Regions from separate parts of the Flavobacterium sp. WC2421 genome, predicted to be linked through region 1. Evidence: riboswitches for the same ligand, from Rfam matches in the RefSeq annotation. Region 1 holds a riboswitch; each other region holds the start of a gene.

Region 1 (10,431 bases):
TCAATTATGAGTGTACCAAGAATGCGTGATGCCAAAGGTGGAATGTTATAAAGTTTTTCAAAATGAACACCAAACATTTCTTTTAGTTCATTTTTTTCTTTCTGAATATCCATGTTAATTTTTTTACAAATGTAATATTGGTTCATAAAACACCGAACTAATCGAACTTAAAATTATGTTAATTTTAATACACTATTTTTATGTTGTTAATTTAGATGGAAATAAATACGAAATTGATAATTTATAGGGTTATAAAGTATGTATCTATAGGCTGTAAATTATAAAATCTAATTTACTTATATTTGTTCCTTAAAAAATTAACTTCTAGTGAGTCAAATCAATAAACTAAAGATATTCAATGATCCCATTTATGGTTTCATTAGCATACCCAACGCATTAATTTACGATTTAATACAGCACCCTTATTTTCAAAGACTTCGACGCATCTCTCAAATGGGATTATCCTATTTAGTCTATCCAGGAGCCAATCATACCCGTTTTCATCATGCTTTAGGTTGTATGCATTTGATGCAAAAAGCAGTTGATGTATTGCGTTTTAAAGGAGTTTCTATATCTCAAGAAGAAGAAAATGCATTATATATTGCAATCTTATTACATGATATTGGGCATGGTCCTTTTTCACATGCTATGGAAAGAAGCATTGTTGAAGATGTGCATCATGAAGAAATTTCATTGTTATTTATGCACCAATTAAATAGTGAGTTTAAAGGTCAGTTGAGTTTAGCTATTCAAGTTTTTGAAGGGGATTATCATAGAAAATTCATGTTGCAGCTTATTTCAAGCCAATTAGACATGGATCGAATGGATTATTTAAAACGTGATAGCTTTTATTCTGGTGTTGCCGAAGGAAATGTGAATTCGGAGCGATTGATCCAAATGATGAATGTAGTGGATGATGTTTTGGTAATCGAAGAAAAAGGAATTTACTCGGTGGAAAAATTCTTAATGTCCCGACGTTTAATGTATTGGCAAGCCTATTTGCATAAAACCAGTTTGGTAGCTGAGTTAATTTTAACTAAAATTTTAAAGAGAGCCAAAGAATTAACTTTAAAAGGAACTATATTGCCTTGTAGTAAACCCTTGCAGTTTTTTCTTCAAAATAAAATTACATTAGATGCATTTGATACTGAAATTTTGAATTTATTTTCACAGCTCGATGATTTTGATATAATAAGTGCACTAAAGGCATGGCAACATGAGGATGATTTTATTTTGTCTTCTTTGAGTAAAATGATTATCAATAGGGATTTATTGAAAATAAAATTAACAAGTGAAAAAGTGCCTACTGAAGATTTACACCCTTTAAAAGAGCGCTTTGCATTGGAAAACAACATTAGTTTGTTAGAAACTAATTATTTTATTTTTAAAGGTAAAATAAAAAATCAAGCATATAGCAAAGAAGCAGAACCCATACGAATTTTGAAAAAAGATCGAACAGTTGAAGATGTAATTGAATCATCTGACCAGTTGAATTTAAAATCATTATCGAAATCAGTTACTAAATATTACATCTGTTTCCCAAAACAACTGATGTAAATGAACATTTAAAATCTATTTTTTTATATTTTTGTCGCAATGAAATTTACAGCAGAACAAATAGCGGGAATTTTGGAAGGTGAAGTTATTGGCAATCTCAATGCTCAAGTATCTGAGTTATCTAAGATAGAAGAAGGTAAAGAAGGTTCTTTAACTTTTTTGGCAAATCCAAAATATAATAATTATATTTATACCACAGAGGCAACCATTACCATAGTAAACAAATCCTTTATTCCAGAATCGGAATTAAAAACTACCTTAATAAAAGTAGACGATGCCTACTTATCTTTTTCAAAATTATTAGAATTTTATGCTGAAGCAAAAGGCAATAAAATAGGAGTGGAGCAACCTTCAGTACTGCCAGAAAACACTAAATATGGTGAAAACTTATATTTGGGAAGTTTTAGTTATATAGGAGCTAATGTTACTCTAGGGACTAATGTGAAAATTTATCCTAATTGTTTTATCGGAGATAATGTTGTCATTAAAGATAATGTCACTATTTTTGCTGGTGCAAAAATATATTCGGAAACTGAAATTGGTAATAATTGCACCATTCATTCAGGAGTAATTATTGGAGCAGATGGATTTGGATTTGCTCCAAATACAGATGGAACTTTTAAGAAGATACCTCAAATAGGCAACGTAATTATTGAGGATGATGTTGATATAGGTTCTTGTACAACAATTGATAGAGCGACAATGGGTTCTACAATTATAAGAAAAGGAGTTAAACTAGACAATCAAATTCAAGTTGCCCATAATGTAGAAATAGGAGAGAATACCGTAATTGCCGCTCAAACGGGAATTGCAGGTTCTACCAAAATCGGAAAAAACGGAATGATTGGTGGGCAAGTAGGGATTGTAGGGCATTTAACCATTGGTGATAATGTTCGCATTCAAGCTCAAGCAGGTGTAGGAAGAAATATAAAAGACAATGAGGTTTTGCAGGGAAGTCCAGCATTTGGATACAATGATTTTAGTAAATCATATGTACATTTCAGAAATTTACCGAAAATTGTTGCAGAAATAGAAGAGTTAAAAAAACAAATATTAAACCAAAAAAATGGAAACAATGGTTAAACAAAAAACCATCAAAACAGAAATCTCGCTAACTGGAGTTGGATTACACACAGGGAAAGAAGTCAAAATGACCTTTAAACCTGCTCCAGTTAATAATGGTTTTACTTTTGTTAGAGTAGATCTAGAAGGACAGCCAGTTGTTGAAGCAGATGCTAATTATGTAGTTAATACACAAAGAGGTACTAATTTAGAGAAACTTGGAGTTAAAGTTCAAACACCTGAGCATGTATTGGCGGCATTAGTTGGTTGTGATTTGGATAATGTAATAATTGAACTAAACGCTTCAGAACTTCCTATTATGGATGGGTCGTCTAAGTATTTTGTTGAAGCTCTCGAAAAAGCGGGAATTGAAGAACAAAATTCTAGGCGAAACATTTATGTGGTAAAAGAAGTTATTTCTTTCACTGACGAAGAATCGGGTAGTGAGATTTTGATTATGCCAAGTGATCACTATAGTGTTACAACAATGGTAGATTTTGGGACTAAAATTTTAGGAACCCAAAATGCCAACATGAAAAATATTTCTGATTTTAAAACAGAAATATCGGAATCAAGAACTTTTAGTTTTTTACATGAACTAGAGGCTTTGTTGGATAATGGACTAATTAAAGGTGGTGATTTGAATAATGCTATTGTGTACGTTGATAAAGAAATATCTGCGGCTACGATGGAAAATTTAAAAATAGCATTTGGAAAAGACGTTATAAATGTTAAACCAAATGGTATACTAGATAATCTTACCTTGCATTATCCAAATGAAGCAGCAAGACATAAACTACTTGACGTTGTTGGTGATTTAGCTTTAATTGGAACAAAAATTCAAGGTAAAGTAATTGCAAATAAGCCAGGACATTTTGTAAACACTCAGTTTGCTAAAAAAATGGCTAAAATTATAAAAATAGAACAAAGAAATTATGTTCCTGTATATGATTTAAATTTGGAGCCTTTGATGGATATCCATAAAATCATGGCAGTACTTCCTCACAGACCTCCCTTTTTATTGATTGATAGAATTATAGAAATGTCTGAGAGTCATGTGGTAGGTATGAAAAATGTTACAATGAACGAGAATTTTTTCGTTGGACATTTTCCAGAAGCTCCTGTAATGCCAGGGGTTTTAATAGTGGAAGCTATGGCACAAACAGGAGGAATATTAGTTTTAAGTACTGTTCCTGATCCTGAAAATTATTTGACTTATTTTATGAAAATAGATAATGTTAAATTCAAACATAAGGTATTACCAGGTGACACTTTGATTTTCAAATGTGATTTAATCACACCGATTAGAAGAGGGATTTGTCATATGCAAGCCAATGCTTATGCAAATGGAAAATTAGTTGCAGAAGCAGAATTAATGGCTCAGATTGCCAAAAAGCAATAAAAATTAAATTAGAATAAACACTCTAAGTCAATTATCTGGAGTTTATTATTCTGAAAATACTAATATAAAAAAAAGCAGATGAATCAACCCTTAGCATATGTTCATCCTGGCGCTAAAATCGCCAAAAATGTTGTAATAGAGCCTTTTACAACCATTCACAATAATGTTGTTATTGGTGATGGAACTTGGATAGGTTCTAATGTTACCATTATGGAAGGCGCAAGAATAGGAAAAAATTGCAATATATTTCCTGGTGCAGTAATATCTGCAGTACCGCAGGATTTAAAATTTGGTGGAGAAGAATCTTTAGCAATAATAGGTGATAATTGTACTATAAGAGAATGTGTCACCATTAATAGAGGAACAATTGCTTCAGGTCAAACAACCCTTGGGAACAATTGTTTAGTTATGGCTACAGCACATATTGCGCATGATTGTCACATTGGCGATAATGCAATTATCGTTAACGGTGTTGCATTAGCTGGACATGTTACGGTTGGGAAATTTGCCGTTATAGGTGGTTTAGCTGCTATTCATCAGTTTATTCATATTGGAGATCATGCGATGATTTCGGGTGGTTCATTAGTGAGGAAAGATGTTCCTCCTTTTACAAAAGCTGCTAAAGAACCTTTATCTTATGTTGGAATAAACTCAGTTGGGTTAAGAAGAAGAGGTTTTACAACGGAGAAAATTAAAGAGATTCAAGATATTTATAGAATTTTATATCAAAAAAACTATAATACAACCCAAGCAATTGGAATTATTGAAGCGGAAATGGAAGCAACTCCTGAGCGTGATGAAATATTAGATTTTATCAGAAATTCGTCTCGTGGTGTTATGAAAGGATATACCGGGAATTATTAAGGCCTAGTCCTCCCACTAGTTTGTGGAGGTATAGATAAAAATATAACAATAAGTAACACACTTCCATCCAGCTTCCCTTCACTTAAGAAAGGGCTGAAATGGAGAAAAAACAAAAATAAAATGGCATCTACATCAGACATCAAAAACGGATTATGTATTAAGTACAATAATGATATTTACAAAATCATTGAATTTCTTCATGTTAAACCAGGTAAAGGACCTGCATTTGTAAGAACCAAATTGAGAAGTTTGAGTAATGGAAAAGTATTGGATAATACATTTTCTGCAGGACATAAAATTGAAGAAGTACGTGTTGAAAATCATAAATTTCAATATTTATATCCAGAAGGAGATGACTTTCACTTTATGAATACAGAGACATTCGAACAAATATCTTTGAATAAAAACATCTTGGATTCACCAGATTTATTGAAAGAAGGTGAAAGCGTAATGGTTAGTATTAATACTGAAACTGACTTGCCTCTTTCAGTAGATATGCCTGCATCTGTAGTACTTGAAGTAACATATGCTGAACCAGGAATTAAAGGAAATACAGCTACAAATGCTACAAAATCGGCTACGGTAGAAACTGGAGCGACAGTAAATGTACCTTTATTCATTAACGAAGGAGATAAAATTAAAATAGATACAGCTTCAGGTTCATACATGGAGCGTGTTAAGGAATAATTTTTATACGTTTTTAGTTTTCAATCACTAGTAATTCTATTTTATTAGTGATTGAAAGCAAAGACTAAAAATAAATAAATGAAATTTACACAAGCACAATCTTTACTTGAAATTGCAAATTTGCTACAATGCGAATATGTTGGCAATGACAATTTTGAAGTTTTAGGAATGAATGAAATTCATGTTGTTGAACGCGGTGATATTGTTTTTGTTGATCATCCTAAGTATTATGATAAAGCATTAAATTCAGCAGCAACTATCATTTTAATAAATAAAAAAGTAGATTGTCCTCCTGGAAAAGCATTGTTAATTTCTGATGACCCGTTTAGAGATTTTAATACTTTAACAAAACATTTCAAACCTTTTCAATTTTCAAACGCTTCGATTTCTACTTCAGCTATAATAGGGCAAAATACTATTATACAGCCAAATAGTTTTGTAGGTAATCATGTGAAAATTGGGAAAAACTGCTTGATTCATTCTAATGTTTCGATTTACGATCATACAGTTATTGGCGACAATGTAATTATTCACGCAGGTACAATTTTGGGAGCTGACGCTTTTTACTATAAGAAACGTGAAGATGGTTTTGATCAATTACTTTCGGGTGGTAGAGTTGTAATTAAAGACAATGTTGGTATAGGTGCACTTTGTACAATTGACAAGGGGGTTACAGGTGATACAATCATTGGAGAAGGAACAAAAATTGACAATCAGGTACATGTTGGCCATGATACCGTGATTGGAAAAAAATGTCTTATCGCTTCACAAACTGGAATTGCAGGATGTGTAATTATTAAAGATGAAGTTACGATTTGGGGACAAGTAGGAACCACTAGCGGCATCACAATTGGAGAAAAAGCAGTAATTTTAGGGCAAACTGGAGTGACTAAATCGGTAGAAGGGGGTAAGACTTATTTCGGTACACCAATTGAAGAATCTAGAGAGAAGTTGAAACAACTGGCCAATATTAAAAGAATACCTGAGATACTCAATAAATTGAAATAATTATGTCGGCAAAAGAAATTATTCAAAAGTTTTACAAATCAGATGCGCTAATTGATAGTGACATTTTGAAAGATTATTTGCATTCTGATATCATTGTAGATTGGAATAGTAGTAAAGGATTTATTCAATTGGATTATGATTCTTTAGTGAGTCTCTCTAATGATTTGAGTAAAGCTTATGTTCGTTCGAAAGTAAGAATAAGTCATATCGTTTCAGAAAATGATATGGTTACGGTTCGTTATTCGCATTTTGTAAAAACAATAGAGAACCCTAGAGAAGAAATGTTATTGGCCCATTTTATTGCAATTTGGCAAATAAAAGACAATAAATTATATAGAGGTTATCAAATGAGTCAATTATCCTAATTTATTTGATAATAAAGGGCTAAAAATAATTTTCAAAACCTTACTTTTGCATCACAATTTTAAAAATCACATAAAATATATATCATGAGTGTTTTAGTTAATAAAGATTCCAAAATAATTGTTCAAGGATTTACAGGAAGCGAAGGAACTTTCCATGCTTCTCAAATGATTGAGTACGGTACAAACGTAGTTGGTGGTGTTACTCCAGGTAAAGGAGGATCAACTCATCTAGACAGACCTGTTTTCAATACTGTAAAAGACGCAGTTGAACAAGCTGGTGCTGACACAACAATCATTTTTGTACCACCTGCTTTTGCTGCGGACGCAATTATGGAAGCTGCTGATGCTGGAATAAAAGTAATTATCGCTATTACAGAAGGAATTCCTGTAGCTGATATGATCAAAGCAAATGCTTACGTAAAAGAAAGAAATGCTAGGTTAATAGGTCCTAACTGTCCTGGTATCATTACTCCAGGTGAAGCTAAAGTTGGTATTATGCCAGGTTTTGTATTTAAAAAAGGAACTGTAGGTATTGTTTCTAAATCAGGAACATTAACATATGAAGCGGCTGACCAAGTTGTAAAACAAGGATTAGGAATCACTACTGCAATTGGTATTGGTGGAGACCCAATCATTGGAACTACTACTAAAGAGGCAGTTGAATTATTGATGAATGACCCAGAAACAGAATGTATCGTTATGATAGGTGAGATAGGTGGTCAATTAGAAGCTGATGCTGCACATTGGATTAAAGCTGATGGTAACCGTAAGCCAGTTGTTGGTTTCATTGCAGGAGTTACTGCTCCAGCGGGTCGTACAATGGGTCACGCAGGTGCTATTGTTGGTGGATCAGATGATACTGCTGAAGCTAAAAAACAAATCATGAGAGAATGTGGAATTCACGTTGTAGATTCTCCAGCAGAAATTGGTAAAAAAGTTAAAGAAGTTATCGGATAATTGAAAAATTAGTGGTGATTTCAAGTCATTATAAAAATGCCTCACTTTTTTTGTGAGGCATTTTATTTAATATTAATACAAAAGAAAGATGTACAAAGAATTAAAAAAGTTTAAGGTAAGCGATAGCTTCACTTTTACAGCAGATGATAGCTTAGAGCAAGTATGCAACGCTTCTGAAGGAAGTGGTGTATTTTTAGTTTATGCAGTTGCAGATGAAAAAGAGTTAATCATGGTGGGTTCTACAGGAACTGTTCAAAACGATGGGTCTTTGAAAATCAAAAATGGTGGTTTGAAAGAAAAGATTGTTGAAGGACACCAGTTTGCAAAAACAGGAAGAAAATATTCTTGGCCAACACAAATGGTAAAAGAAGATATTAGCACTTTAGAAGTGGTTTGGTACGAAACTTTCAACGAGAATTCTAAGGGGATTCCAACATTCGTAGAAGGACAAGTGTTACAAAACTTCTTAGATGAAAATGGAAGATTACCAAAATGGAATGTGGCTTTCTAGTCAGTTTCAAAAATTATAATTTATTTATAAAAAGCTTTACTTCGGTAAGGCTTTTTTTTTGGTTTTAAATTATAAAATCTACTTTACTATTGCTTTTTATATAAAATAATAATTACTTTTGCAGCCGTTATCACGAATCTCATAATGAGATAGCAACCTGCAACAACGAGCAAGGTGCTAAAACGATAAGCCAAATCCTTTGGAAAAAATGTTGTTTTACATTCCCATTTTTTTTGCTTTAGTTTTCGTCATAATACTATCATTTTTAAAACTGATTTATGACTCATTTATTGAAAAAAAAGGGAAGTGTTTATGCTTTAATTCCTTTATTGATTTTTATTTTTACTTTTTTAGGAGCCGGAATTTGGCTTGATGACTTTTATGCTTTACCTGCTCCAATAGCGGTTTTAATTGGAATTATTGCTGCTTTTTTACTGTTCAAAGGTACAGCTGATGAAAAAGTAACCACCTTGATTGCAGGTTGCGGAGAGAGTAAAATTATGACCATGTGTTTGATTTATCTATTAGCAGGTGCTTTTGCAGTGGTTAGTAAAGCAATGGGAGGTGTTGATGCCGTGGTAAGTCTTGGAATTAATACTGTAGATGTGGCTTACTTTCCGTTGGGGATCTTTTTGATAGCCGCTTTTTTATCAACTGCTACAGGAACTTCTGTAGGTGCAATTGTGGCAATTGGGCCAATTGCGGTTGATTTGGCTAATTCTAGTGGCGCTTCATTGCCTTTGATTGCAGGTGCTTTGCTAGGTGGTTCGATGCTTGGAGATAATCTATCTATGATTTCGGATACTACAATTGCTGCGACACAATCCTTAGGTTGTGAATTGAAAGATAAATTTAAAATCAATTTATTCATTGCTTTTCCAGCTGCTATTATTACAATCGCAGTATTCTTTTATTTGGGATTGAATTCTGATATTACTGCAGTAGCTATTCCTAAAACAAGTTTTGAATGGTTTGCAATTGTGCCTTATATTTTAGTAATTGTACTTGCATTGATTGGTGTTGATGTATTTTCTACCTTGATTATTGGAACTATATTGGCTGGATTAATTGGGTATTTTGGAAATCATTTTACGTTAATGGAATTTGCGCGAAAAATTTATGAAGGATTCACCAGTATGACCGAAATCTTTTTGCTATCGATGCTGACTGGAGGTTTAGCCGCTATGGTGGATAAGGCTGGAGGTATTGATTTTTTATTGTACCAAATAAAAAAACGCATTAAGAGTAAAAAATCAGCCCAAGCGGGGATAGGTGCTTTGGTGGGTTTTACTAATGTAGCTATTGCTAATAATACCGTTTCTATTGTTATTACTGGAGGAATTGCCAAGGAAATTAACGACGAATACAATTTAAGTTCCAAAAAAACAGCCGCCATTCTTGATATTTTTTCCTGTGTTATTCAAGGAATTTTGCCTTATGGTGCGCAAGTACTTTTGATTTTAAGTTTTGCTAATGGGAAACTTGATTTTATGGATTTGCTTGGGAATGCATGGTATCATCTATTTTTATTTATTTTTACTTTGGTAGCGATTTATAGTTCATTTTGGGATAAATTAGTAAAACGATTTTTAGATATTTAAAATCGGCTCGATTTATAATGTTATTGAATTTGAAATTTTTTTTAAAAAAGGAATTATTCTATATTTGACGACTCTAAGATAGCCCTGATAGTAGTGGAAATCCTTTTATGTTTTTCTTTAAAACATAAAAGATTGAAGCGAATAGCGGGAATAGCTTCAAATAAAAATTAAACTAATTTTCGAATATGAAATTACTAGAAGGAAAAGTGGCCATTATAACAGGCGCAAGTCGTGGAATTGGAAAAGGAATTGCAGAGGTTTTTGCAAAACACGGTGCAAATGTTGCGTTTACTTACAGTTCATCTGTAGAATCGGCTTTAGCATTAGAAAATGAATTGAATGCTTTGGGAATAAAAGCGAAAGGATACCAATCAAATGCCGCTGATTTTAATGAAGCGCAAACTATGGTTGAAGCTG
Region 2 (10,431 bases), 1.4 Mb from region 1:
TTATCAAAGATATGGGTGGGAAGATCGAGGATGTCTTTGGAGGAATCGGTCCTATATTATTACCGATGGCTATTGCTGGTTTCGGAATATTGTTTTCCATCATCGGAACGATGCTGGTAAAAATTACTGATGTGAATGCTAAAGAAGCTCAAGTTCAAAAAGCGTTAAACATCGGGAACTGGGTTTCTATTGGTCTTACTACCATTGCTTGTTATTTTTTAGTGCAATATATGTTACCTACAACAATGAAAATGGAATTTTTTGGTGAAGGAATACAGGATATCTCTTCAATGCGCGTATTCTACGCTACTATCGTAGGTTTAGTAGTTGGGGCAACAATTTCATCAGTAACGGAGTATTATACAGGATTGGGGACAAAACCAGTAATGGCAATTGTACAAAAATCAAGTACTGGAGCTGGAACTAATGTTATTGCAGGATTAGCAACAGGAATGATTTCTACTTTTCCAACAGTTTTATTATTCGCAGCCGCCATTTGGACTTCATATGCTTTTGCAGGATTTTACGGTGTGGCTCTAGCAGCTTCGGCAATGATGGCCACTACAGCGATGCAATTAGCAATTGATGCTTTTGGACCAATATCTGATAATGCTGGTGGAATTGCTGAAATGAGCGAATTGCCAAAAGAAGTACGTACTAGAACAGATATTTTAGACTCTGTAGGGAATACTACAGCGGCAACTGGTAAAGGTTTTGCTATAGCTTCTGCAGCATTGACTTCATTGGCTTTATTTGCAGCATATGTAACATTTACGGGGATTGATGGGATTAATATTTTTAAAGCACCTGTTTTGGCCATGTTATTTGTAGGAGGAATGATACCAGTAGTTTTCTCCGCATTAGCGATGAACTCAGTGGGAAAAGCTGCTATGGATATGGTGTATGAAGTGCGTCGTCAGTTTAAAGAAATTCCTGGAATTATGGAAGGAACTGGCAAACCTGAATATGCAAAATGTGTTGATATTTCTACAAAAGCCGCATTACGTGAAATGATGTTGCCGGGAATCTTGACCATTGGTTTTCCGATTGCAATTGTAATACTTGGTAAGTTAGTTTATGGCGATAATAACCAATTGATTGCGGAAATGCTTGGAGGTTATATGGCTGGAGTTACCGTTTCTGGTGTGCTTTGGGCTGTTTTTCAAAATAATGCAGGTGGCGCTTGGGATAACGCTAAGAAGTCTTTTGAGGCAGGTGTTATGATTAATGGAGAAATGACGTATAAAGGATCTGAAGCGCATAAAGCTGCAGTCACTGGAGATACTGTTGGAGATCCATTTAAAGATACATCAGGACCATCTATGAATATTTTAATTAAACTTACTTGTTTGATAGGATTAGTTATGGCACCAATTTTAGGTAATGGTAGTCATACTATTTCTGATTCTAAGGCTAGTTGTTGTATGACAACTGGGTCATGTACTTCGATGTCTAAAGAAGAGTGTATTGCAAAAGGATGTACAAATCCATCTTGTGAACACATGATGTCAGGGAATAAAATGATGCATGAAGAAGTCTCTAAACAAATAATGATTGAAAAAACAAGTGTAAACGGAACTGTTGTAGGAACAGTAACTACAACTGTTAATGGGAAAGTAGATACCCAAGTTTTTGAAGGTACGGATGCTGAGGTTCAGGCAAAAATTGATGCTTTGAAGTAATGCTTTTTACTTATAACGAAAAATGCCTCATGAAAGTGAGGCATTTTTCGTTTTATATTTTAATTGAGTTATGGTTTCTTTTTCCTAGCAATAGAGTCGGGGAAAGAACTAAAACAATCCGTTTATTTCAGTATCTATGCGGTGTATGATGCCTCCTAAATCTTCTGGATTGTCGACAAAATTAATATTATCAACGTCTATAATAAGTAACTTCCCTCTATCATAAGTATGAATCCATGCTTCATAGCGTTCGTTCAAACGGCTTAAATAATCAATAGAAATTGTGGATTCGTATTCGCGGCCACGTTTGTGAATTTGACCAACTAAGTTAGGAATGGAACTTCTTAAATAAATCAATAAATCGGGTGCTTTAACTGTTGATTCCATTAGTTCAAAGAGAGAACTGTAATTCTGGAAATCACGATTTGTCATTAATCCCATCGAATAAAGATTGGGAGCAAAGATATGTGCGTCCTCATAAATGGTTCTGTCCTGAATAATTTTTTTACCACTTTCACGAATTTGCATTACTTGACGGAAACGACTATTCAAGAAATAAATTTGTAAATTAAAGGACCAACGTTCCATTTGATGATAGAAGTCATCCAAATATGGATTGTCAACAACATCTTCAAAATGGGGTTCCCATTTAAAGTGTTTCGCTAATAAACGTGTTAAAGTTGTTTTTCCAGATCCAATGTTTCCTGCTACTGCTATGTGCATTATGGTATTGTGATTTTATAATTTGTAATTCCCTCTGATGTAAAAATAGATAAAATTTGGTCTTTGTAGCTGAAATTTTTAAAGGTTTTTTCTAAAATTTCAATTTCATATTTTTCATTTTTGTCAATATCTTCAATACTAAGGATTGAATTCTTAGAAATGAGGTATTGATTTTCGGTGATGATTTTTATTTGATCAAAATCAATGGTTTTTATCTTTGTAGTTATTTTGCCAAAACGGTCACATGAATACCAATTGTGTTTTTTATCGACCCAATAAAATGTTGTAAGATTGGATTGGTAGTATTTTATACTTTCAGGAAACGAAGTTGAGATAGATTTATATTCGTTTTTTAAATAATCATATAAACCTATTTGCTGATTCAAACTATTGTACACCCACAATTGGTTTTGGGAAGCTATTCCTACTGCATTTGCAACTATTGGAGTTGGGTTTTCTGAAAAGTTTATTTTTTGAATTTCATTCAATTGATTGTCTAAAATGATAACTGAATTGAAGTTTTCGTAGAATAAAATAATTTTCAAAGGATTTTGAATGTCCACTTTTGTGATTTTGCCTAAAGCAATATTTTTATAGTCTAACGATTCACCGTCTTTAGTTTTGGTGAACACATTATTTTTAATGGTGTAATGAAAACCAAATTGGTCATAACCTATAAATTCATCAGCATCGATTGCAATGTAATTTAACTTTGAAGCAAATAGCATTTTGTTCTGTCCAAAAACAGTAGCGATCGAGCTAAAAAAAAATAATACAATCAAGTTTTTCATAATGCAGGCAAATTACAAAAAAAGCATTATACTATTTTTTTTATTTTATAAGAATATAACTGGTGCAAAATGAAAAACCCAGCTTAAGAGCTGGGTTTTTTGTATAACTGAATTTAAATTAATTACAATCCAAAAGCCGTTTTAACTTGGTCAACAAAGTCTAATTTTTCCCATGTGAACAACTCAACTTCAACAGTTTTTGTTAATCCTCCTGGAGCAGAAAAAGTTTTCGTTACCGTTTCAGGTGTACGTCCCATATGTCCGTAAGCAGCTGTTTCACTGTAGATAGGATTTCTTAATTTTAAGCGTTGTTCAATAAAGTAAGGACGCATATCAAAGATAGCTTCTACTTTTTTAGCAATTTCACCGTCAGTCAAGTTCAATTTTGATGTTCCGTAGGTCTCAATAAAGATTCCCATAGGTTTAGCAACACCAATAGCGTACGATACTTGTACTAAAATTTCACTAGCAACACCAGCAGCAACCAAGTTTTTAGCGATATGACGAGTTGCATAAGCAGCACTTCTATCTACTTTACTAGGGTCTTTACCTGAGAATGCACCTCCACCATGAGCACCTTTTCCGCCGTAAGTATCCACAATGATTTTTCTACCAGTCAAACCAGTATCTCCATGAGGTCCACCTATTACAAATTTACCTGTTGGGTTAATGTGGTAGTGAATCGCATCGTTAAATAAATGAGCGCTTTTTGGGTTTTTTGCAATGATTCTAGGAATCAAGATTTCCACAATGTCTTTCTTGATTTTAGCAAGCATAATCGCTTCTTCGTCAAAATCATCATGTTGAGTTGATATAACAATCGCGTCAATACGAGTTGGGATGTTATCATCACTATATTCAAGTGTTACTTGAGATTTAGCGTCAGGACGTAAATAAGTGATTGCTGTATTTTCACGTCTTAATAGGGCTAATTCTTGTAATAATTTATGAGATAAATCAAGTGCCAATGGCATATAATTCTCTGTTTCGTTTGTAGCGTAACCAAACATCATTCCTTGATCACCCGCTCCTTGTTCTTCTGGATTAGAACGGTCAACACCTTGATTAATATCTGCTGATTGTTCGTGAATTGCCGAAAGAATACCACAAGAATTGGCTTCAAACATATATTCGCTTTTGGTGTAACCGATCTTTCTGATTACTTCACGAGCAATGTTTTGTACATCTAAATAGGTATTTGATTTTACCTCACCTGCTAAAATTACTTGACCTGTAGTCACTAAAGTTTCACAAGCTACTTTTGAATCAGCGTCAAATGCTAAAAAGTTATCAATTAATGCGTCTGAAATTTGATCTGCAATTTTGTCTGGATGTCCTTCGCTCACAGATTCTGACGTAAATAAATAAGCCATAATAATTTTTATTTTAAAATTAAGCGAGGAAAAATAATTGCAAATATCGAGCTAAAGGAGAGTTTCTGCTTTAGCATTTTTTCTACTGAAAAATTTTCAGTATTCATAATGAATTCGTTTCATTATGAAGAGGTTGCAATCAGTTCAAATTTTTCCTCTTGTATTTGGGTGCAAATGTATGAAACCATTTTGAATTGCAAATTAAACTTAACTATTTTTTAAATTAAAAATCAAATTAAATAGTACAACTGGTTTGAGGTCGTGATTTTTAAAAAAGTAGCAGGAGTGCCAGTTTAAAACGAAAAAGTAATTGATTTCATAACATTATCAGTGTTATTTGTTAATAGTATCTCTGTTTTTCATTTTAAAGATGAAAATATCGTTAAATAGTTGTGAATTATTTGGAAGATACAGAATTAAATAAGATATTTGTTTCAGTAAAAAATACCAAAGATGAATTTTAATATTTGTAAACAATTTGTAGTCCTATCGAAGAAATTCGGGAGCTAGTTATTGCTTTAAATTATATATAATATAATATAGCAAAAGCCTCCCAAGACAATTGGGAGGCTTTTTTAATTTATACAAATAGTACGATTCATAAAAATAAATAAATGAAAATATTTTCAAATAAAAAGATTCAGATAGTTGTCGCAATGTTTTGCGATAAGGTCTGTTGATTCCAAAAGTATAAGTTTTATATAACTTGAATCCTTTTGGTATTTTGTCCAAAAGGATTTTTTTTATTCTGGTATCTAAATTTTTTTAAAATAATAAAGAGAAAACAAACTAACTTAAATATAATTATCATGAGTACAACTAACAAATTTTCAAGAACATTGGGGTTTCTAAGGAATTTAAGAGGCAAAAAAAATACGGACAACGGACTAGTTGTTGATGAATTAGTGAATCCAAGATTGGGAATGGAAATACCAGACTCAAAAAAATCTAAAAAAGCAGTCAATTCATTACAACTTTTAATGTATTCAAAAGAAAATGATACACTTTTCATTTAATTGGAAGTTGTTCAACATCCCTTTTGTACGCGAGTAATTTCTGAATAGTTATATTCAGCGATGCCTTGCGTTTTTTTGTTAAATATATTTTTAGCTAAAAATCAGAATGTTTAAAATTTGTTTGTTTAAAAAATTAGTAGTTAATTTGCATCATTAAGTTCACTAACGTATTGAAATGTTATAAAGAAAGGACGAGGGATTAGACCCGATGAAGCCTTAGCAACCCTTTGAGAAATCGAAGAAGGTGCTGCATTCTACCACTCCCAAAAGTGGAAAGATAACAACAAGAAATTCTCTAGTAATTCCCTAGTTTTTTCTTTCTAATATTTCCAAATACAAATCAAAATCAATAAAAGATTTGACATTGGAAAATAAACCAACACATATTACTTTACAAAATTTCACCACCCATAATGGTGCATTATACGCTAGCCTCAACTTAAGTTATCAAGTTTTTGGTGCTCCGCTGCATACAGCTCCCATTATTTTAATAAACCATGCCTTGACCGGAAATTCACAAGTTATTGGTGAATCAGGTTGGTGGAATGATATCGTGGGTGTCGATAAAACAATTGATACTAGAAAATATACTATTGTCTCTTTTGATGTACCAGGTAACGGATTCAATTCGGCTACCATAGAGAATTACAGAGATTTTATCGCCAGAGATATTGCTAGGATTTTCATCGAAGGACTTCGGTTTTTGAAAATTGATAGTTTATTTGCTCTCATTGGCGGTTCTGTGGGTGGTGGAATTGCTTGGGAAATTTTAGCTTTGGAACCTAAATTGGCACAAAACTTTATTCCTATTGCTACTGATTGGAAAGCGACAGACTGGTTGATTGCTAATTGTTATTTGCAAGAGCAAATCCTTAATAATTCTAAAAAACCAATTGAAGACGCGCGTATTCACGCCATGTTGTGCTACCGAACACCTGAATCTTTCAAAGAAAAATTTAATAGGGATATCAATGTGCAACTCGAAACATTTCAAGTAGAAAGTTGGTTGAATTACCACGGAGAAAAACTAGAAAAAAGGTTTCAACTATCTGCTTATAAAATGATGAATCAATTGTTGAAAACGATTGATATTACTCGGAATCATGAGTCTTTAGAATCGATTATTTCAAAAGTAGATGCCAATATATACATTGTAGGAATCAATTCGGATTTGTTTTTTACAGCAAAAGAAAATCGAGAAACCTATAATGAAATTAAAAAATTTAAAAATAATGTATTCTATAGTGAGATTGACTCACAACACGGGCACGATGCCTTCTTGATGGAATACGAACAATTAGACAATTTATTAGAAGTTGTTTTTAAAAATAAAAAGCAGATGAAAATAGTAAAATTTGGTGGAAAATCTTTGGCTAACGGCGAAGGAATCAATACAGTTTTGGATATTATTGAAAGTAAAGTAAAGCAAGAAGAAAAAATTGCTGTTGTAGTTTCGGCACGTGGCAAAGCAACAGATGAGCTTGATGATATTTTAACCATCGCTGCCAAAAACGGAAACTATAAGCCTTTACTAGAAAGTTTTAAAACCTATCAAAAAGACGGTTTTGACGCAGTAGATTTCTCGGCTGAATTTGATAAACTAGACAAACTATTTGAAGGGGTAAGTTTAATTGGCGATTATAGCCCTAAAATCAAAGACCAAGTTTTAGCGCAAGGTGAAGTGCTTTCGGCAAAATTACTTGTGTTTTTATTGAATCAAAAAAACATTCCTGCAAAGCTGGCTGATACAAGAGAGTTGATTGTAACCGACTCTAATTTTGGTGATGCACAACCATTAGACGCTCTTTCTAAAAAGAATATTATCCAAGTTTTTAAAGAAAATAAAGATTTCGTTCTAGTACTTACTGGTTTTATTGGTTCTAATGGGAAACAAGAAACAACCACTTTGGGTAGAAACGGAAGTAATTATACTGCTTCATTAATTGCTAATTATATTAATGCCGAGGAATTACAAAATTTCACGCATGTTGATGGGATTTATACTGCTAATCCAGAATTGGTTTTAGACGCAAAGAAGATTGAATCGTTGTCGTATAACGAAGCGAATGAAATGGCTAATTTTGGCGCTAACATTTTACATGCGAAAACAATTATTCCGTTATTAGAAAAAAATATTCCACTTCGAATTCTGAATACGTTTAATCATGAAAATAAAGGAACGTTAATTACTTCTAACTCTAATGCTGCAGGAATTAAAACATTGTCTGTTTTAGAAAATGTGTCTTTGGTAAATTTAGAAGGAAGAGGATTACTAGGAAAAACGGGTGTTGATGCGCGTATTTTTAGAGTGATGGGTGATAATGATATTAGTGTAAGTATTATTTCGCAAGGTTCTTCTGAAAGAGGAATTGGTCTTGTGGTTGCTGCTGATAAAGCGACAAAAGCCATGATCGAATTAGAAAAAGAATTCGAAAATGATTTTTATTCTAAGGATGTCAATAAAATCACGGTGACTGATAATGTATCGGTGATTTCGATTATTGGTCAGGATCTAAGTACGTTTCACAAGCCTTATACGGCTTTGATAAAAAATAAAATTGTTCCTATTTTATTCAACAATACTGTTACAGGTAAGAATGTCAGTTTAGTGGTTAAAAAATCAGAACTAAACAAAGCATTGAACGTAATTCATGGAGAGATTTTTGGAGTGGCCAAGAAAATCAATATTGCCATTTTTGGTCATGGATTAGTAGGGGGAACTTTGATAAATCAAATTTTAGAATCGGCCAAAGTCATCGAAAAAAGAAAAGACGTTAAGCTAAATGTGTTTGCTATTGCTAATTCTAGAAATGTCCTTTTGAATAAAAATGGAGTTTCGGCTAACTGGAAAAATGAAATTCAAACTAACGGTGCTTCATATACGATTGATGATGTAATTGCTTACGCAAATGAGCACCATCTAGAGAATTTGATTGCCGTTGATAATACAGCTAGTGCAACGTTTGTAGAGAACTATATTCCGCTTGCCGAAAATAGTTTTGATTTAATCTCTTCTAATAAAGTGGCCAACACATTGAGTTATGGTTTTTATAAAGAACTGAGAAAAGTATTGGCTGATAATCAAAAGAATTATTTGTATGAAACCAATGTTGGTGCAGGTTTACCGTTAATTGACACGATAAAATTATTGCATCTTTCAGGGGAGAATATAACTAAAATCAAAGGAGTTTTCTCAGGAACATTAAGTTATTTATTCAATAATTTCTCGGCTAAGGATGTTCCTTTTAGCGAAATATTGAAAGAGGCAATTGATAATGGTTTTACTGAACCAGACCCAAGAGAGGATTTGTGTGGGAATGACGTAGGAAGGAAATTGTTGATTTTGGCAAGAGAATTGGACTTACAAAATGAATTTGAAGAAATTGATATTCAGAATTTAATTCCGGAGCATTTACGTGAAGGAAGTGCCGCTGATTTCTTGACTAAACTGAAAGAATTTGATCCTATTTACGATAAAATAAAAACAGACCAAAAGCCAAATCATGTCTTGAGATACATTGGAGAATTATCAGGAGATTTGCAGCATGACAAAGGGATTTTGGAAGTAAAATTAGTTTCCGTACCTTCGGATACCGCTTTAGGAGGATTGAAAGGTTCTGATTCTTTCTTCGAAATTTACACCGAATCCTATGGAGATCGTCCAATCGTGATACAAGGAGCAGGAGCAGGTTCAGCAGTTACTGCCAGAGGAGTTTTTGGAGATATATTAAGACTATCGGATAAAGGGTAATGATTTAAGATTGTAGAGTAACTATTTTTGATTTCAGATTTAAAAAAATAATAAAATCCGCGTTTGCAAATCCGTTTCATCCGCGTTCAAATAAATGCATAACTATGAAAATCACATTAAATAGAGTAAATGATAATTTCCATTTCGAATTAAAAAACGAACGTGGGCATATTGTAAACGTAGATAGCCGTCCAGAATTTGGTGGCGATGATGAAGGACCAAGTCCGATGGAATTAGTATTAATGGGAGTTGCAGGATGTAGCGCCATCGATATGATTTCGATTCTAAAAAAACAAAGACAAGAAATTACTTCTTTCAAAGCTGAGGTTGAGGGAGAGCGCGTGCAAGTAGGAGAAGCAAAACCTTTTAAAGATATTCACTTGGTTTTTTATTTAGAAGGAAACATAAAAGAAGATAAAGCAGCCAAGGCAGCACAATTATCTTTCGATAAATATTGTTCCGTTTCTAAAACATTAGAACCTACAGCAACAATTCACTATAAAGTGGTATTGAATGATATCGAATTAGCTAAAATTTAAAAATACAAATTATTCGTTTATAGATGGAGTGTTGTAATACTAGTTTCCAGCAACTTTAAACTTTAAACTTTAAACAAAAGATAATGAGCGAACAAGAATACGGTTTTGAAACACAAGCCATACGTAACCAATTAGAAAGAACACAATATTTAGAACATTCAGTTCCTTTGTACTTAACATCAAGTTTTGTATTTGAAGATGCCGAAGACATGCGTGCTTCTTTTGCTGAAGAGAAAGATAGAAATATTTATAGCCGTTACAGTAATCCTAATACTAACGAATTCATAAACAAAGTTTGTAAAATGGAGGGTGCTGAAGCTGGATTTGCTTTTGCATCTGGAATGGCAGCGGTTTATTCTACTTTTGCAGCTTTGTTGCAATCAGGAGATCATATTGTGTCTTCTAGTAGTGTTTTTGGAGCAACACATTCTTTGTTTGTAAATTATTTTCCAAAGTGGAATATTGAAACAACGTATTTTGATATCAATAAACCTGAAACAATTGAGAGTTGTATAAAACCCAATACAAAGATTCTTTTTGCTGAATCACCAACCAA
Region 3 (10,431 bases), 1.8 Mb from region 1:
AAAGGATATTAAATAAACGCAAATAAAATAGACCAGCTAAATTTAATGCTTCCATTAATAAAAAATAAAGACTAATTCCGATAAAAATAATAATTCCGTTGTATAATTCTTTAGGTAGTTTCATACGTTTGGTTTTAAAAATTAAAATACCATCTCTTTGATAAACAGGAAAATACATATCAAATTTACATAAAATATAGGAATATATTTAAAATGTAACGAGATTTTTTTTAATTATTTAAGACCTTTAATATAAGCTATTGTTGCCTCTTTGTCTTTTTGTAATTGTTTCTTTAAGGTATCGACTGAATCGAATTTTTCTTCTGGGCGAAGGTATTTAAGGATGGAAACTGCAACTTTTTGATCATATAAATCAGCATCAAAATCTAAATAATGAATTTCGATGGATAAGCTTTCTCCTTTAACTGTTGGATTAAAGCCTATGTTCATCATTCCATATACTGTTTTTTGGTCGATTGTGCTTTTAACAATATAAACACCATTTAGCGGAATAAGCTTATAGTTTTCTTCTATTTTTAAATTTGCGGTGGGAAACCCAATTGTTCTTCCCAGTTGTTTTCCTTTAAATATTGTACCCGTTAAAAAATAATCATAGCCTAAGTATTCATTTGCCAAATTCATATTTCCTTCCAATAAGGCATTCCTAATTTTTGTTGAGCTAACTGAAAGATCATTTATTTCCTGAACAGATATTTGTTCTACTTCAAAGCCATACTGTTTGCCAAAATTAATGAGATCATCAATATTTGCCGTACGGTTTCTACCAAAACGATGGTCGTGACCAATAATGATTTTATGGATATGAAATTGATCCACAAGGACAGTACTTACAAATTCTTCAGCTGTTAATCTCGAGAAAGTTTCGTCAAATGGATGAATGACTAAGTTTTCAATTCCAATTTTCTCTAATAGATTTATTTTTTCGGGGATAGTATTCAGTAGTTTTATTTCGGATTGCTCTTGCAAAACCATTCTTGGATGAGGAAAGAAAGTGAGTACAAGGCTTTCGTATTTTTTGTTAGCGGTATTTTGTATTATTCTCTCCAGAATTTTTTTATGACCAACATGAACTCCATCAAAGGTACCTAGCGTTAGGATTGTTTTTTTTGGAGAACTGAAATCTTTTATAGAATGAAAAATCTTCAAAGCGTAAGTTTTATAATATTGCAAATTTATGCTAATCTATTTTAATTGTGAAGCGATGAGGAGCTGATTTTCTTTGAATAAGGCATTAGTTTCGTTAAAATGAGGGAGTTTTTTACAAAAGTATGCGTCGAATCTTATTTTTCAATCAAAATTGTGAGATTACATTTTATAAGTTAGTAATAAATACTTTAATTTTGAGACATAAATTTTTTGTACCCATGACAAAATACATTACAATTCTATTAATTATTCTATTCTATTCCTCGGTTGATGCCCAAAATCAATTACTTTGGAAAAAAATGGATTCTAGTGTTGTGTCTGCATTAGATAAAAACAGCAATAGCCCAAATGCTAATAAACAAATGGCATTTCAGTTGAACGATGCCTTTTTAAAACAACTATTAACAAAAACTGACAATAAAACGGATGAAGTAAGCGGGATTGAAATTACAGTTCCAAATGCAAAAGGGGAATTAGAAAAATTTTTAGTTAGAGAATCTTCTAATTTTGAACCTGAATTGCAAGCAAAATACCCAGATATTAGAGCGTATTCTGGTGTTGGAATTACTGATAAAAATGCATCTTTAAATTTTAGTATTTCTCCAAAAGGAATTCAAACTATGGTTTTAAGGGGTGATAGCGGATCTGAGTTTATCGAGCCCATCTCAGGAGAATCATTATATACAATTATTTCAAATACAAACAGAGAAACAGGGAAATTGCCTTTAAATTGTAAAACAGAAGATGTAAGTATAGACAAACAATTACTAAACAGAACCGCTAAGATTTCTGCCAATAATAAAGTTTTTAAAACATTACGATTAGCATTATCCTGTACGGGTGAATATACCACGTATCATGGTGGTACTATTGCTAAAGCTTTGGTGGCTATGAATGCAACAATGACCAGAGTAAATGGTGTTTTTAATAAAGACTTGGCAGTGAAATTAGTGATCATTAGCAATAATAATCTAATAATGTACACCAATGCAGCAACTGATCCTTATTCAGATGCAACGGCAGGAGCAGGAGGGACGTGGGCTCAAGAATTGCAAGATAATTTAAGTAGTACAATCACGAATGGGGGTTATGATATTGGGCATTTATTTGGAGCATCTGGAGGTGGGGGAAATGCTGGTTGTATTGGTTGTGTGTGTGTGCCACCATCAGTTGCGGTTCCTTTAGGAAAAGGAAGTGCTTATACTTCTCCATCTGATAATAAACCCGAAGGTGATACTTTTGACATCGATTTTGTAGCACATGAAATGGGACATCAATTAGGGGCAAATCATACTTTTTCTTATGAACTTGAGGGAACGGGAGTAAATGTGGAGCCAGGAAGTGGCTCTACGATAATGGGTTATGCTGGTATTACAACGGATTATGATGTGCAAGCTTATTCAGATGATTATTTTGCTTATGCAAGCATTAAGCAAATACAAGATAATTTATTAACAAAAACATGTCCTACAAGTACAACAATTACGAACAGTCCACCAACAATTAACGCTGGTTTGGATTATACTATTCCTAAAGGTACTGCCTTTATTTTGAAAGGTACTGGTTCAGATCCCAATGGGGATACAGTTAATTATACTTGGGAACAAAACGACTCTGCAGTAACTGCTGATAAAGCAAATAGTTTAGCTGTTTCGTCTAAAGCAGATGGACCCTTGTTCAGATCATTACTTCCAAGCAGTAGTGCTACAAGGTACATGCCTGCCTATGCTAATGTTTTGTCGAATAAACTAACCAGTAAATGGGAATCGGTTGCAACAGTGGCGCGAACACTCCATTTTGTTTTAACAGGAAGAGACAATGCAGCCGCGGGCACTGCCCAAACTAATTCTGATGAAGCGATTATTACTGTAAGTGGAACAGCTGGGCCATTCGCGGTGACCTCACAAAATACGGAGAATTTAAGTTGGTTTCAAGGAACTAGTGAAGTTGTTAATTGGGATGTAAATGGCGCTAATGTATTAGCAGGATCTACAAATGTAAATATAAAACTATCTACTGATGGAGGACTAACTTTTCCAACAGTGTTGGTTGCAAATACTCCAAATGATGGTGTGCAAATTATTACTGTTCCTAATGTTACAGCTAAAAACTGTAGAATTCTAGTAGAACCAACAGCCAGTATTTTTTATGCTATAAATAGTAAAGCTTTTTCTATAGGATATTCTGTAAGTTCTACTTGTAATACCTATTCTTTTACAGCTCCATTTGCAATTCCGGAACAAGCAGCTTATACTACAAGAACCATTACTGTTCCGGCGACATCAGCGACAGTTTCTGATGTGAATTTTAAAGTCAATTTCACTCATGCTTTTTTATCGGATGTCGAAATGGAGGTGGTAAGCCCTCTTGGAACAACCGTGAAATTATTTGACAAAAGTTGTGGAAATACAAACAGTACTTTGGACTTGATTTATGATGATTCAGGCATTGATTTAGTATGTGGTACTACTACATTACAAACAGTAACTCCTTTTCAAGCTTTGGCAGCTTTTAATGGCGAAAATCCATCAGGAACTTGGACATTTAGAATCCGTGATGCTTATAAGAATGATACGGGTACTTTAAATTCAGCATCCATTGCGATTTGCGCACAATCCTATACGCTTTCAGCAGCTGATTTTGAGATTAGTGATTTTGTGATGTATCCAAATCCAAATAAAGGGAATTTTAATATTCAGTTTACAAGCCAATCTTCAAATGGGGTGCAAGTCTACGTTCACGATTTATTAGGCAGGAAATTATTTGAAAAAGAATTTACAAACGAAACCGTTTTTAATAAAAATATTCAATTACAAAACATGCAATCGGGAGTTTACTTGTTAACGGTTGTTGATGGTGATAGAAAAGAAATAAAAAAATTGGTGATAGAATAATTATTTTAATCTAAGCAAAAAAGGGAAACGTACTAAGTGCGTTTCCCTTTTTTTATTTACCGTTATAGGTTGTCATAGTATTTTCTAATCCTGCGGTTCCAAATGATTTTATAATTTCGGATGCAGTTTCTAAGCGTTCAGGCAGAGCTACTTTCTCTTTGTCATCCCAATCTCCAAGGACATAATCTATTTGTTTTCCTTTTTTGAACTCATCACTGATTCCAAAACGGAATCGGGTATATTGATTGGTGTTTAAAACTAGGTTGATGTTTTTAAGTCCGTTATGACCCCCATCACTTCCTTTTGGTTTAATGCGGATGGTTCCAAAAGATAAATTTAAATCATCGGTGATGATAAATAAATTTTCCAAGGGAATATTTTCTTTATCCATCCAATATTGTACTGCTTTACCGCTAAGATTCATGTACGTATTAGGTTTTAGCAGTAAAAAGGTTCTTCCTTTAAATTTGTATTGAGCAAGTGCGCCTAGTTTTACGGTTTCGAAGGAGAGACTTTCTTTTTTGGCTAGGTGATCCAGTATTTTAAAACCGATGTTGTGTCTTGTGTTTACATACTCAGCACCAATGTTGCCAAGTCCTACAATTAAAAACTTATTACTCATGCTTTTTATATTGTTTTTGTGGTGTTCGTGAACCTCCGGTTTTATATAATCTGTATTTTCTTCTGTTTTTGGTGATGAAAACAGGCTGTGTATCCATTTTATCATGATGCAAAAGTAAACTTAATTAGATAATTTGTCAATTAGATAATTAGATAATTTGATGGAGTGGGTTGAAAGGATTTTCTAAGGATAATTAAAAGTTGTAAAATAGCCCCGATAGTAATGGAAATCCTTTTTGTTCGCCTTTTTTGGCGGGCAAAAAGATTGAAATGAATAGCGGGTGAATTGTTGATGAAAGTAGGTAGTTGTGCTTCTAAAAATAAAAAAAGTGAAGAACAAAAAAAAGCACCAGTTGTGAAACTGATGCTTTTTGAATTTGTAGAGAAAATATTATTTTTTCTTTCCTTTTGCAGGTCCTGCTTTTGCAGCTTTTGCAGCTTCTTGAGCCGCTTTCATAGCAGCACGAGAAATCTTCACTTGACAAATTACTGTGTTGTCTGGGTGCATGATTTTGAAGTTTTCAGATGGCACTTTAGTAACGTATAATTTGTTACCCATGTTAAGTGGTGTAATGTCAGCTTCAACAAAATCAGGAAGATTTTTAGGTAATGCTCTTACTTTTAATTTACGGTTGTTTAAACGTAAATCTCCACCTGCCATAACTCCTTTAGAGTTACCAATGATTTTAACTGGAACTTCAATAGTGATTTCTTTGTCTTCAAAAATTTGAAAGAAGTCAATATGTAAAATTTTGTCAGACACAGGGTGAACCTGAATGTCTTGAAGAATTGCATTGAATGATTTTCCTTTTCCAAGTTCAATCACAACTGTGTGAGCGTTTGGAGTGTAAACCAAGCTTTTGAATGCTTTTTCTTCTGCTGAAAAATGTACTGGTTGATCTCCTCCGTATAACACGCAAGGAACCGCTCCAGCATTACGTAAGGCTTTAGTCGCAACTTTTCCCACGCTTTCTCTTTCTGATCCTTTAATTGTAATCGATTTCATTGTAAAAATTATATAGTTATTAAATATTCTACTTGTTTGTGGTTACATAATAAATTTTCCGCTAATGGAATTGTTATGATGTACCATGTGCATAACTTCAGCAAAAAGCGGGGCACAACTCAACACTCTTATTTTCTTTGATTCTTTCTTTAATGGAATAGAATCGGTAACAATTAATTCTAATAATTTAGAATTTTCTATTTTTTCGTAGGCGCTTCCTGATAAGATGGCGTGTGTACATATTGCTCTTACACTCAATGCTCCTTTTTCCATCATTAAATCAGCGGCTTTCGCCAAAGTTCCTCCGGTATCAATCATGTCATCTACTAAGATTACATTTTTACCTTTTACTTCACCAATTAATTCCATGGTGTCGATAATATTGGCTTCTTTTCTTTGTTTGTAGCAAATAACTACATCCGATTCTAAAAACTTAGAATACGCATACGCTCTTTTTGAACCTCCCATATCAGGAGAAGCGATTGTCAAATTGTCCAATCCTAAACTTTTTACATACGGTAAAAAGATAGTAGAGGCAAAAAGGTGATCTACTGGTTTTTCAAAGAATCCTTGAATTTGATCTGCATGCAAATCCATGGTCATTACTCTTGTTGCTCCAGCAGTTTCTAGCAACTTAGCTGTTAGTTTAGCTCCTATCGGAACTCTTGGCTTGTCTTTTCTATCTTGTCTAGCCCAACCAAAGTAAGGAATTACTGCAGTTATATGTCTAGCCGAAGCCCGTTTTGCAGCATCTATCATTAGTAATAATTCCATCAAATTATCTGAATTTGGGAATGTAGAACAAACAATAAACACACGTAACCCTCTGATAGACTCTTCGTAAGAAGGTTGAAATTCACCGTCACTATAATGTGACATGGTAACCTTTCCTAGTGGTATTCCGTATTCTGCAGAAATTTTTTCAGCAAGATAGACACTTTGTGAACAAGCAAAAATTTTAGCTTCTGGTTCTAGGTGTGACATTTAATTTGTTGTTTTTATTCCGCTACGCTCCATACTGTTCGGCTTCGTCAATTGTCTAAGCCAGATGTTTGTATGCGCCTCGGGTGTAGTTAGTTGTGTGTTGCGTTTTTAACGAGGTGCAAATTTATAAAATTTATTCAACTCTGAAAGGAAAAAATTAAGTATTTTTAGTAGAATTTTTAATATTATTTTTTACATTTGCACCGTGTTAAAGGAATCGATGGTTGATTTATTACAATCTCCTCTTTTATTGCGTTGAAATAACTGTTGTTATTTCATGTCTAGCTAAGCCCGGATGGCGGAATTGGTAGACGCGCTGGTCTCAAACACCTGTGGGAAACCGTGCCGGTTCGACTCCGGCTCCGGGTACTTAAAAAGTCTGTAATCACTTGTTTATCAGGTATTACAGGCTTTTTTTTATTTTATTTGCCCGACTATTGCCCAACAAAAGAGAAAACACGCAAAATAAACTCATTTTTCAATGTTTATATTTCTTATATATTATAGTTGCTGTGTTTTTAAATTTTAGAATAAATTGAAAGTATAGATACAAACACCTATTCATGTCCTTTTCCTGTTAAGATAGTTTTCATCTCTTTCAACTTATATGACATTTTTCAATTATACAAAGTAAGTATTCAGTTATAATGTTACTTTGAAAAAGAAGTGACGGTTTGTAATTGTGCAAACAACCTAGACAGGCATTGCTATTCAGCAATATAAAAGCGAATAAAAATAACTTAACAGAGCTGTTTTACTATACTGTTACAAATCACTGATACAGGATGCGAAATCCCTCGACCAGTGAAGAACATAAAATTTCAAAACAAATCGAAGAAAACATTTTTCACCTAGGGGGGGTGGCTGTTTTAAAAGTCATTTTCCTTTTCAACTTCCCACCCTCTACTTTATATATAGTCCTTAATGTCTCTATTTTTTTTTGTAAAAAAAAATTACAGTTTAACATACAATCTTAAAAACTAATGTGAATTAATTCTATTTCTCCTTCCAGTTTTCTCATTGAATATTGATAAAAAGGATTATTAATACAGCTTTTAGTTTTTTAGTCATTACTTTTCGGCTGGTAAATAAAAACCCAATTCATCTGAACAATAACATATGCAATAATTAGCCATAATCCGAAAAGCCAAAAATCATATTTTGGTAGTTTCCATGCGAGGATTTCTAAAATAGTTATATTTATAAGGCACAAAATAATCGAGCCTATTAATGTTACTTTATTGTAAGGAAACACCCTACCCAAGAACATATTAACTATGGTTCCAAGCAAAGTGAGCAAACTGTAAAAAATCGTAATTATACTAATACCCCCAAAAACTAAGATAAGAATTTTCCAAAACCAATCTAACACATAAAACCATTCAAAAATTGGCGCAATAACTTTTATAGTTAGCCATTGAAATGCTAAATTATTTAAAGTCAAAATGAGATATAGAACTATCAAATAGGTAATTGTCAAAAAAAAATCTTTTGTAATTTTCATATGTTTTTTTGTTATTGGTTACAAAAATTGGTTTGTAACTTCTTTAATATTGTAAATTTATTTAAATCCTTGGGTCTATTGCTTCATCGATTTCCAACATAATCGTTTCATCTGTAAACACAATAACAGATCTATTCTGCTGCAACTTCTTAAGCAAATGAGAACCAAGTTTTATTATTTCATTTTTAAACACCTCAACTTCCAAAGGAAATTTAGGATAGTTTATAAATTCTAATCTTATATGTTTTTCTTCCTGACCACTTAAAACAATAATGCATTCGGTGATTGAAGCACTTAAATAAATACTTGCTTCATCAATTCTATGCCTTTGATACTCCTGAAGGGTCTGAATAAAAAAACCTTTCTTATAAAGCTCTTTGCTATAGCCTATTTCTAGTCCAAGGGTAATGACAGCTGTAAAAGTTTTTATTGCTTTTGTTTTCATTATATTTTTTAGGAATGTTTAAATATCTCTATAGTATCTAATCGCAGTCTCTGAACCATTGCAACTGCTTTAGTAGAATAAGCTCCTGTAAAAGAATACGTGATAATAGCATATTTTTGATTTTTACCTAGTTGTGTATAATAGATATCAGGGTAAAACTCATAATCCCTTCCATTGGGTTTTTGAAATTTTAAAAACGTTGTAATACCAGCGATACTTTGGTCGTACAACTCCTTCTCGTCATATACATAGTTGACTTCGTGGAGCTCGTCAAAATCGACACTATAAAACTGGAAATCGAGGTCTAAATAAATCTTAAACAGATTTTTTTCAGCCTTTTTTGTTTTTAAAGCAGTATTGAATTTGGAAATAAACCGAGGTGTTTTAAACATAATTTTTCCTTTGTTTAGGCTCATTGTTTCAGCACCTTCGCGTGTGGTCGCAGGTTGCTACTACTTAAGTGTAGTTCGTAATGATATTCAAATATATAAATTAAAAATAAATCCAGACCTTAAAACCCCATAAAACATATAAATTAAGCGAATCCTTATCTTAACAATCATTTAGAATATCACTAAAACTGGGTATAGTAAATTCCTACAAAATATCGTTTCTTTACTCAAATGCAATCAAAACAAATTAAAGAGCATGGAATTAATCTAAAATAAGGCAATCCTTTACGGCTTTCCTCATTCTAATTCCTATGCTTTGTTGTATTATTGTGTTATATAAAATTCAGAACTAAATTCTTACATGTCTACAAATAAACATGCTATTATCCGATACCAAACTTTAGATAAGTGCTTCCGTAATACTGGAAGAAAATACGCTATTGAAGATCTTATCGAAGAATGTAATAAAGCAATTTATGAGTATTCCGGAAATGAAGAAGGGATTAAAAAAAGACAACTCTATGATGATCTAAGATTCATGGAAAGTGAACAAGGTTGGAATGTTGAACTCACAAAAGACAAAGAAGGGAGAAGAGTTTTCTATAGGTATCAAAACCCTTCTTTTTCGATTTCAAACCAACCCTTGAATGAAACAGAAGCAAATCAATTAAGGGAAGCATTGTTAACATTAGACCGCTTCAAAGGATTACCACAATACAATTGGATCAATGAGCTAAATACAAGATTAGAATCTACATTTAACTTGAAACAACAAAAGGAGATTATTATCAGTTTTGAACAAAATGAATACTTGAAGGGATTGGAATACATTCCGGAACTTTATAATGCAATTCTTTATAAAAAGGTTTTAAATATTGAATATAAGAATTTCAAAACAGATACTGCTACTACCCTTTCCCTACATCCCTATTATTTAAAGCAATATAATATGCGTTGGTTTTTATTTGGGAAGTCCAATGATTATGAAACTATAACAAATTTAGCTTTAGACAGAATAGAAAGTATACAAGAAACTTCTCAGGAATATATAGAGACTGAAATCGACTTTAATGAATATTTCGAAGATGTTGTGGGAGTTACTGTATCAAATGATGAAGTCCAAGAGATCGTAATTGAAGCTAACCAGTCTCTGGTCCCTTACTTAAAAACCAAACCTATTCACGGCTCACAGAAAATTAAAGAACAAGATGGTAAGTATTTCATTCACTTAAACCTAATACCAAACTATGAGTTGGAAACATTGATTTTGTCTTTTGGAGAAAAAATCAGACTAATTAAACCACAATTTTTAGTTGAAAAACTAGAAGATAGAATCGATAAAATGAAAAATAATTATTAATGCACGTGTAATGCACTAATGCAATTTACATTTGCAAAGTAATTAGTTAAATAAAAGT

The links. Region 1 has a riboswitch for S-adenosylmethionine ahead of AB3G33_RS11950 (Na+/H+ antiporter NhaC family protein). Riboswitches for the same ligand answer to the same signal wherever they lie in the genome.
Positions count from the first base shown of each region.
Region 2: linked by a shared signal. The riboswitch ahead of thrA (bifunctional aspartate kinase/homoserine dehydrogenase I) and the one ahead of AB3G33_RS11950 (Na+/H+ antiporter NhaC family protein) in region 1 are both predicted to bind S-adenosylmethionine.
Region 3: linked by a shared signal. The riboswitch ahead of AB3G33_RS02975 (hypothetical protein) and the one ahead of AB3G33_RS11950 (Na+/H+ antiporter NhaC family protein) in region 1 are both predicted to bind S-adenosylmethionine.

Region 1 is NZ_CP162004.1:2,785,266-2,795,696, forward strand. It holds gene AB3G33_RS11900 (GbsR/MarR family transcriptional regulator) at 1-113, opposite strand, end outside; gene AB3G33_RS11905 (HD domain-containing protein) at 328-1,557, shown strand; gene lpxD (UDP-3-O-(3-hydroxymyristoyl)glucosamine N-acyltransferase) at 1,597-2,640, shown strand; gene AB3G33_RS11915 (bifunctional UDP-3-O-[3-hydroxymyristoyl] N-acetylglucosamine deacetylase/3-hydroxyacyl-ACP dehydratase) at 2,633-4,021, shown strand; gene lpxA (acyl-ACP--UDP-N-acetylglucosamine O-acyltransferase) at 4,100-4,885, shown strand; gene efp (elongation factor P) at 5,006-5,572, shown strand; gene AB3G33_RS11930 (UDP-3-O-(3-hydroxymyristoyl)glucosamine N-acyltransferase) at 5,651-6,580, shown strand; gene AB3G33_RS11935 (nuclear transport factor 2 family protein) at 6,583-6,945, shown strand; gene sucD (succinate--CoA ligase subunit alpha) at 7,030-7,902, shown strand; gene AB3G33_RS11945 (hypothetical protein) at 7,991-8,413, shown strand; SAM-I-IV-variant riboswitch at 8,536-8,632, shown strand; gene AB3G33_RS11950 (Na+/H+ antiporter NhaC family protein) at 8,692-10,014, shown strand; gene fabG (3-oxoacyl-[acyl-carrier-protein] reductase) at 10,200-10,431, shown strand, end outside.
Region 2 is NZ_CP162004.1:1,376,801-1,387,231, forward strand. It holds gene AB3G33_RS05825 (sodium-translocating pyrophosphatase) at 1-1,682, shown strand, start outside; gene AB3G33_RS05830 (deoxynucleoside kinase) at 1,791-2,405, opposite strand; gene AB3G33_RS05835 (hypothetical protein) at 2,405-3,196, opposite strand; gene metK (methionine adenosyltransferase) at 3,319-4,569, opposite strand; gene AB3G33_RS05845 (hypothetical protein) at 5,379-5,585, shown strand; SAM riboswitch class I at 5,761-5,869, shown strand; gene thrA (bifunctional aspartate kinase/homoserine dehydrogenase I) at 5,950-9,336, shown strand; gene AB3G33_RS05855 (OsmC family protein) at 9,441-9,875, shown strand; gene AB3G33_RS05860 (PLP-dependent aspartate aminotransferase family protein) at 9,959-10,431, shown strand, end outside.
Region 3 is NZ_CP162004.1:712,534-722,964, reverse strand. It holds gene AB3G33_RS03020 (hypothetical protein) at 1-124, opposite strand, end outside; gene AB3G33_RS03015 (bifunctional riboflavin kinase/FAD synthetase) at 235-1,167, opposite strand; gene AB3G33_RS03010 (reprolysin-like metallopeptidase) at 1,386-4,061, shown strand; gene pth (aminoacyl-tRNA hydrolase) at 4,114-4,788, opposite strand; gene AB3G33_RS03000 (50S ribosomal protein L25/general stress protein Ctc) at 5,074-5,688, opposite strand; gene AB3G33_RS02995 (ribose-phosphate pyrophosphokinase) at 5,731-6,672, opposite strand; tRNA gene AB3G33_RS02990 (tRNA-Leu) at 6,962-7,041, shown strand; gene AB3G33_RS02985 (hypothetical protein) at 7,736-8,176, opposite strand; gene AB3G33_RS02980 (hypothetical protein) at 8,238-8,621, opposite strand; gene AB3G33_RS02975 (hypothetical protein) at 8,630-9,037, opposite strand; SAM-I-IV-variant riboswitch at 9,005-9,102, opposite strand; gene AB3G33_RS02970 (helix-turn-helix transcriptional regulator) at 9,375-10,373, shown strand.